One region of the Paenibacillus rhizoryzae genome, then DNA from elsewhere that is predicted to be linked to it. Evidence: riboswitches for the same ligand, from Rfam matches in the RefSeq annotation. Region 1 holds a riboswitch; the other holds the start of a gene.
The links. A riboswitch is a leader RNA that binds a small molecule or an ion and turns the genes downstream of it on or off. The one in region 1 is predicted to bind cyclic di-GMP.
Positions count from the first base shown of each region.

Region 2: it holds a riboswitch for cyclic di-GMP, as region 1 does, so the genes downstream of both, AC6ESO_RS13580 (ATP-binding protein) here and AC6ESO_RS06870 (PilZ domain-containing protein) in region 1, are expected to answer to the same signal.

Region 1 is NZ_JCAALT010000002.1:344,148-348,285, reverse strand. It holds gene AC6ESO_RS06885 (histidine kinase N-terminal 7TM domain-containing diguanylate cyclase) at 1-603, shown strand, start outside; gene AC6ESO_RS06880 (GGDEF domain-containing protein) at 616-1,302, shown strand; gene AC6ESO_RS06875 (HD-GYP domain-containing protein) at 1,339-2,421, shown strand; cyclic di-GMP riboswitch class I at 2,453-2,556, shown strand; gene AC6ESO_RS06870 (PilZ domain-containing protein) at 2,685-3,398, shown strand; gene AC6ESO_RS06865 (O-antigen ligase family protein) at 3,553-4,138, shown strand, end outside.
Region 2 is NZ_JCAALT010000004.1:216,812-220,949, reverse strand. It holds gene AC6ESO_RS13585 (Gfo/Idh/MocA family protein) at 1-1,005, shown strand, start outside; cyclic di-GMP riboswitch class I at 1,198-1,298, shown strand; gene AC6ESO_RS13580 (ATP-binding protein) at 1,385-3,154, shown strand; gene AC6ESO_RS13575 (bifunctional diguanylate cyclase/phosphodiesterase) at 3,144-4,138, shown strand, end outside.

The sequences.
Region 1 (4,138 bases):
TATGCCTCGATGCAAGAGCGCAATCGCGCCCTTATCTTTATGCAGGACGAGCTCTTTCAAGCGAATCGCAAACTGGAGCAGATGGCGATTACAGACAGCCTGACAGGCTGTTTCAACCGCAGATTTCTGATGCAGCAGCTGGAGCACGAGGTGCTGACGAATATCCGCTACAAGATTCCATTCGCTCTCTTGTTGTTTGATATCGATTTGTTCAAGCTCGTAAACGATACATACGGCCATGTGATCGGTGACGAAGTCATTCGGAGAACGGCCGATGCCGTTCGCGGGGCACTTCGAAGAACCGATATATTGGCTCGCTACGGCGGTGAAGAGTTTACAGTCTATTTGCCTCATACAAATAGAGAGCAGGCGGACATGCTCGCCCAGCGCATTCGAGAGGTCGTTCAGAACAACGAGATAGCAATCGGCCGGGGACGTTCTCCGGTATCCGTAACAATCAGCATGGGAATGCTTGTGGTAGAAGAGCAGTCCGAGCTTCAGATTGAAGACGTCAAAGGTTACATTAGAGACTTGTTCTCGAAGGTGGATTCCGCATTGTACAGAGCTAAAGACAATGGTCGCAATCGGGTAGTGAATTTATAAGGAGGACTGCGAATGTCGCGTAACGGACGTCTTACAGCGTGTGTGGCATCATGTGGAGCAACACTGGCTACAGCGGGTTTATGCCTACTTGCAAGTAAGACACCTACGCCGCTCGCTATTCTAATCGGTACCGCTGCATTCGCAGCGACTGCCCTGCCTATTGGCTATCTCTTAGGACTCAAGTATGATCGATTGAAGGAGTCTTCCATATTAGACAGCTTAACAGGACTGTATAATCGCCGGTTCATCGAGACGAATTTCAAGAAGCTGGCGATTAAAGCAAAGCGTAATCGGAAGAAAATGACGGTCATGTTGCTGGATGTCAATGACTTCAAAGAAGTGAATGACCGTATGGGCCACAGCCAAGGGGATACCGCACTTGCGCTGATTGCCAGAACACTTACGGAATGCGCAGTTTACGGTGAAATTATCGGCCGCTGGGGCGGCGATGAGTTCATCATTATTTGTCCCTATGCAGATGACAAAGGTATAGAGCGTTTCGTAAAGCTCATTCACGATCAGCTTTTTAGCATTTCATTGCGAACCGGATTACGATTGTCAGTTTCGGTTGGACATGCTTCGTTTCCGGAGAACGGTGTGGAGCTTGGCCAGTTGCTGCAGTCTGCGGACAAGCGGATGTACGCAGAGAAATATGTCCGTAAGACGCAGTTGACCGAACCGACAGCTTTACAGGCATAATCCGGGAGCAAGCGGTAAAGGCGGGAATAAACACCGATGAGAAAAGTTCACATCAACTCCGTTCAGCCGGGAGAAAAGTTAGCTCGCCCTATTTTGCAGGAGAATGGGAACATATTGCTTGGCGCCGGTGTGGAGTTAAATCAACGATTTATCGACAGATTGGCTGGTTTAGGCATTGACATGCTTTTCATTGATGATCCCCTGACAGAGGGTTTAGAGCCGACTACGGCTATTCAGGACAGCACGCACAAAGCAGCATCGGATACGATTTACAAGACGATGAATACGCTCATGGACCAACAGGTTACGAAAGGGCGAACGATAGCTCCCGAGCTTGGCCGCACCTTCCGTAAAGTATTCGGCGATATTATGCAGGATCTCATCAGGCGTGAAGATGTGATGGTTAGCTTAACTAACATTCACGTGGCAGACAGTTACTTGTTCCACCATTCCCTGAATGTCACGATTCTGGCAGGCATCATGGGATTAGCCAGAGGGTATAATCGTACGCAGCTCGAAGAGCTTGGCATGGGTGCGATGTTATTCGATATCGGAATGACACGGCTGCCCAAAGAGATTTTGACCAAGACGACGGCATTAACGCCAAGCGAGCGGATGCTCATGGAGAAACATACCGAGGATGGCTTCAACATCATTCGGGCGCAGCATGATATTAGTTTGCTTTCGGCACATTGCGCGCTGCAGCATCACGAGCGCTATGATGGTTCGGGTTATCCGCGTAAGCTTAAGCGGGAGGCCATTCATGAATACGCTCAGATCGTAGCGATCGCGGATGTCTATGATGCGCTGACCTCTCCCAGGCCGCATCGGAAACGGTATACGCCATCGGAAGCGATTGAATTTTTGTTTGCCGCAGGAAACACCTATTTTGATCTGGATTTAATCAAGATTTTCTGTAAGCATATTTCCATTTATCCGGTCGCGACAACGGTACTGCTCAGCTCAGGGCAAGTTGCCGTCGTTGCTATGAACGACCCGCTCGCGGTTCATCGTCCAACGGTTCGGATCATCCGAGAGCCTGACGGAACAGCGCCTGCTGCAGCCTATCAGATCGACCTCAAAGACCAACATAAATTAATGATCGTGAAAGAACTGTAGATAGGTTAGCATTCTGCTGACAACTGCATATCATTGATACTGGCAAACTTATCGAAAGGTAAGGACGCAAAGTTAAAGGGTCTAAATGTCCGCTCATCATTATAGTAGCGAACGAATGACAGCCTGACTGCCGAAATGAACCCCCGAGTTATCTCGTGGTTAAGGAAGCGGCTCCGGTATTGCATGAGGAAGCGCTTTTTCTGTTTTTTAGCGCCGTACCGTGGTTGCGGGAGCGTTTCTTCATATGTGAAGGAGGAAAGTAAATGTCAGGCATGAATGAACGAATCGGATCAGGCAGACCTACTTTTGCCATGAAAGCACTGCTGCACAGCCGTACGATGGTTGAGAAAGACGGCTATGTTGCCACTGGCGTGCTTGCCCATGCAGAAGGCGAAATGATGGAGATCGAATTGACGGAATTCAAAAACTTCGAGCTCGGTGAACCGGTGAGTTTAACCGTCTATTCGCCTGTCGGCATTCACCGTCTGCAATCGACGATTATAGCGAAGGCGGATGGTTCCATCGCGGTTATTTTCCCGGCTCGCTCGCTGACGGGACTTGAAGAGAAACGGGAATCGCCGCGTATGGATATTGAGGCGAGAGGAACGATATCGCGTACATATTCGCAAGAGGTCGAAGGCTCCAAAGGCGATAAAATGACGATTGAAGCTACAGACAGCTTCGATATAGAGCTGCGCAATATAAGCGATACCGGCGTGGGGTTCTCTCTAATGAGCCCTCCGACACTAGTAAAAGGCGATACCCTCATGGCGAGCTTATCGCTTGGCTTCAAGCTGGATTGTAAAGTTGAAATTATCCGCAAGGAAGATGGAAGTGAGTGGAAGTTTTATGGAGCCCGCTTTCTCGATTTGGACGAGCAGCAGCAGCGGGCGCTTCGAGCCTATTTACTGCGCATGCAGATTGAAGCCTATTTCAAGCTTAAACAAGAGAAAGCAACAGCTAAGAAGGGCAGATAAACGCGATTTCCGCGTTGCAAATATAAGAAGGCGTTTGAACGGATGATCGTGGTCCGGCAGCGTCTTCTTTTTTATAGTCAGCCTATCAATTATGGTACAATTGGAAAAATAACGAAATTCATGCGTTGGGGTTCGAGTAAAAGGGGAAGTGGTTATGCGAAGTGGGCTGACGGGATTAGCCGCGCTGGCCGTGGCTATCGTGCTGGGTGGCTCGGCTTATCATTATGGGATGTTCTTTGATACGATCTTTTATCGGTGGGAATCGATCCTTATAGTCGTATGCGTGTTCGTTGTAGGAACGGCTCTAATTGTTCATTCTCGGAATGAGGATGCTCGGCGCGTGAAGAGCGTTCCCACTGCGTTCTATAGCCTGCTGGCGATTGCACTGCTATATGCTGTGGCGCTGCTTCATCGACCAGCCTCCATGTTAGGCAGCTTCGATGAGGCTTTGCGATGGATGGCGTATGCTGCTTATGCAATCACATTATATAGCTGGTTTTGTTCCAGCTCCGATATGGCGGTGCTGCTGCAGCGCCGGATGTGGCTATCTGCGGCGATTCAAGGCTCTGGCGCTTTCGTATTAGCAGGCGCGATTGCGGGATGGATGGGATGGATCGCTTTTCCCGAAATCATCATGACCACCGGCGATGTGAGGTTATCCGCTGTCGGAGCGCGTTTGTCCGGATTCATGCAATATCCGAATTTTCTGGGTGCCGTAGCAGGTGCCTATCTATTGTTTT
Region 2 (4,138 bases), on a different contig from region 1:
GTCAAAGACGCTGAAATCGTTGCTTTCTGCGATATCATTGTTGAGAAGGCTGAACAAGCAAAAGCGAAATACGGCACTGAAGAGGCAAAAGTATATTCTGACTATAAACTACTGCTTCAAGACGCGTCGATCGACGTGATTCACGTTTGTACGCCTAACGATTCCCATGCGGTCATCTCCATCGACGCATTGGAAGCTGGCAAACACGTGCTTTGCGAGAAGCCAATGGCTAAAACAGCTGCTGACGCTCGCAAAATGCTTGAAGTTGCAAAACGTACCGGCAAAAAACTCAGCATCGGCTACAACAACCGTTACCGTGCAGACAGCCGTTACCTGAAAGAAGCTTGCGATGCAGGCGAGCTTGGCGAAATTTACTTCGCTAAAGCACATGCAATCCGTCGTCGTGCTGTTCCGACATGGGGCGTATTCTTGGATGAAGAGAAACAAGGCGGCGGACCGCTTATCGATATCGGTACTCACGCGCTTGACCTTGTATTGTGGATGATGGACAACTACAAGCCGAAAGTCGTTCTTGGCCGCGCTTACCACAAGCTGTCCCAAAACGAAAACGCTGCGAATGCTTGGGGCCCATGGGATCCAAAACAATTCACAGTTGAAGATTCCGCTTTCGCTATGATCACAATGGAGAACGGTGCAACTGTAATCCTTGAGTCCAGCTGGGCGCTTAACTCGCTTGAAGTCGATGAGGCTAAAGTTTCCCTCAGCGGTACTAAAGCAGGCGCTGACATGAAAGACGGTCTTCGTTTCAATGGCGAGCACAACAGCCGCCTTTATGTAAACAAAGTAGAACTTAACAGCGGCGGCGTTGCTTTCTATGAAGGCGCGAGCGAAACTGCAGAAGTTCTTGAAGCAAGCATGTGGATCGATGCCGTTAAAAACGACAAAGAAACGTTCGTTAAACCAGAGCAAGCGCTTGTGGTTTCCGAAATTCTTGAAGCGATCTACGAGTCTTCCCGTACGGGCAAGGCTGTATACTTCGAGTAGAATTACAAACAAGGGAGCCCGGGGATGGCGTTGTCATCCTCGGCTTTTTTTATTCAATTAATGATGTTACATATATTTTGTCGTTTCGACAAAATCAGCTAAACTTCTACGTATTTCGCTCTGTACAGTTCCGTGAAAAAACTTATAATGAGAATTAAATCCAGCGATTAGAAGAATTTTACAACTAAATACCTAAGTTAAAGGCAAACCATTTGGAAACGATGGGACGCAAAGCCGTGGCCTAAGGGATCACTCATTGTGATTGTGATTCTAAGGTAGACAAGGTTGCCGAGTAGATGTCATCCATCCTATTCGGGTGGTTTTTTTATTGCCAATTTGCATATAGCATGCTAAGTCAATGAACCGGAGGAAGGTTGGCATGGCATCCAGCGCACTCGTCGCCATATCATTTGTACTCGTATTCAGCTCTTCTTTAATCCTCTTTCATCTCTATCGGCGTATACATGCAGCCGGGCACACGACTTTCTTCTGGCTTATGAGTGCCGCCTTTGTATTTGGTATTGGGGTGTGGTCCATGCACTTTGTGGCCCTGCTGGCCTATCCATTCCCGGTTAAAGTGATGTACCATTTCGGTTATGTGTTTCTCTCCATGGGTGTGCTAATCACCTTGTCAGCGCTAGCGCTAATCTTGTTTGAACGTGCTGCGCAGCGACAACGGACGAGCCTGCTCGTTCTAGGCAGTTTGGTTCAGACGGGCGGCATCGTAACGATGCACTATATTGGGATGAAAGCAATCAAAGCCCATGCGACGCTCCACTACGAATCAACTACAGGTTTCCTATCCATCATCGTTCTGGCCGTTGTGCTGGGTTTCGTATTCACAAGTCAGCATCGCTTCCGCAAACTAAGCCGTAAGCGGCAGTTAGTCCACGCTATACTCCTTTCCGCAGCTGTTGAATTTCTTCATTATAGCAATATGCCAATGATGCATGGCACCACTTCACTGCGTGCAGGCGAATCGGTGGCCTTATCCCAAAATCAATTCTTTCTTGCCATTAGCATTAGTTTGATTGTATCCGTAATCTGCATGTATTCGATCGTCATCATGATGATCGACAGCCGCTTGAAGCAGAGCGAAGAACGTCTTAAACGGATGAATGAAGCGTATTCGCACATCTTGGATTCCGTGGCAGAGGGCATTTACCGGGTGGATGAGCGGGGCAAAGTCATCTTTTGGAATCAAGCGGCTGTCCATTTAACCGGGTTCGAGGCTTCTGATGTACTTGGGCGAAAGATTGGACTGCGGGCTTTACAGACGGAGGGCGAGGAATGGGATCCCATCGAGAAGGTTACACGCACGGGCAATCCTGAATATATAGCGGATGATTTGTTCCGTCGCAAGAATGGGTCGACATTTCCGGTGGAATATCATATTACGCCGATGCAGGGTAAAGGCGAGCAAGCCGGTGTCGTCATTAACTTTACCGATCTGACGCAGCGCAAGGCGCAAGAGTCGTTTATCGTGGAATCGGAGAAGCTTTCGATGGCAGGTCAGCTTGCGGCTGGGATTGCACATGAGATTCGAAATCCGCTCACGGCGATTAAAGGATTTATGAAGCTATTTCAAAACGGCATGAACAAAATGGAGTATGTAGCCATTATTAGTTCCGAAGTCGTTCGAATGGAAGGCATCATCAACGAGCTGCTTCTGCTTGCGAAGCCGCAAATCAGCCGGTTTCAAGCCGCCAATCTATGTGAGCTTCTGGCTGGTGTTTATACGCTGCTGGAATCACAGGCCATTCTGAAAGATGTGAACATCGAGCTGCAATTCTCGGAGCAGGAGCTGCTTATCTATTGCGATGAGAGTCAGATCAAACAGGTATTCATCAATCTCATCAAGAATGCGATCGAAGCAACGGAAGGCGGCGATATTCGAATTTCCGTAGCGCAGGTCGGCAACCAGATCATGACCTCGATTGCAGATAACGGCTGTGGGATTCCTCAAGAAATGCTCGATCAGGTAGGCAGACCGTTCTTTACGACCAAGGATCAGGGAACAGGCCTTGGACTTATGATCAGCAACAAAATCATTTCCAGTCATGGCGGAGCAATTTCAATTTCCAGCAAAATGGGAGAGGGCACGACGTTTCAAGTAACACTCCCTGGGGGGTATCGAAATGGTGCATAATCATATCGAAGGAAGCTACAACTGGTTCTTGGTATGTCTGTCGTTTATTATTGCGTTGTTCGCTTCGTATACGGCGTTGAATTTAGCGAGACATGTGCTGTTGTCCGAGGGCTGGAAGAAGAGAGGATGGCTGTTCGGCGGAGCAGTCGTCATGGGGATTGGGATCTGGTCGATGCATTTTATCGCGATGCTCGCTTTTCACCTGCCCACCGGCGTGACCTATGATTTTGTGACGGTTTTAGTATCGATTGGTGTGTCTATCGTCGGCGCATTTGTCGGTTTTGGAATTGCCAGCCATTCGGGCAGCGGAAGGCTAAGGCTGATTGTAGGCGGTACTATTATGGGACTTGCAATCACCGGAATGCATTACATAGGCATGTACGCCTTAGCGGGACTTACGGTTACTTATAATCCGTATCTATTCTCGCTCTCGATCCTTATCGCAGTGATGGCATCCATTGTCGCATTGATTTTCTCCTTCCGCAGAAATAATCACTACTGGCTAAGCGGCTTCATCATGGGCATTGCCGTTACAGGCATGCATTATACAGGTATGACGGCAGCCAAAATGTCGATGCCCGTACATATGCTTAGTCGTATGTCCGATGCGCAGGCGATGGATTTTATCGAAATGGCGATTTATGTAGCATTCGGTACGATCGTGATTATGGCGGTGAGCTTAATCAGTTCGATGAGTGTCGATAAGAAGTTATCGGAGCAAATGTCGCTTAAGGGTTCTATATTAGAGTCGGCTATCGATTGCGTCATTATGTTTGATCATAAAGGAACCATATTTGAATTTAATCCGGCAGCGGAGCACCTCTTCGGCTATCCGCGCAGCGAGGTTATCGGCAGGCTTATCGTTGAACTGCTCATGCCTGAGTTGCCCCGGGATAAGACATCCGTGAACTGGATGCTATGCAGCGGGGATAAGACCGTGCTCGGGACAAGGGTCGAGACGATCCTGTCGCGAGGTAATCAGGC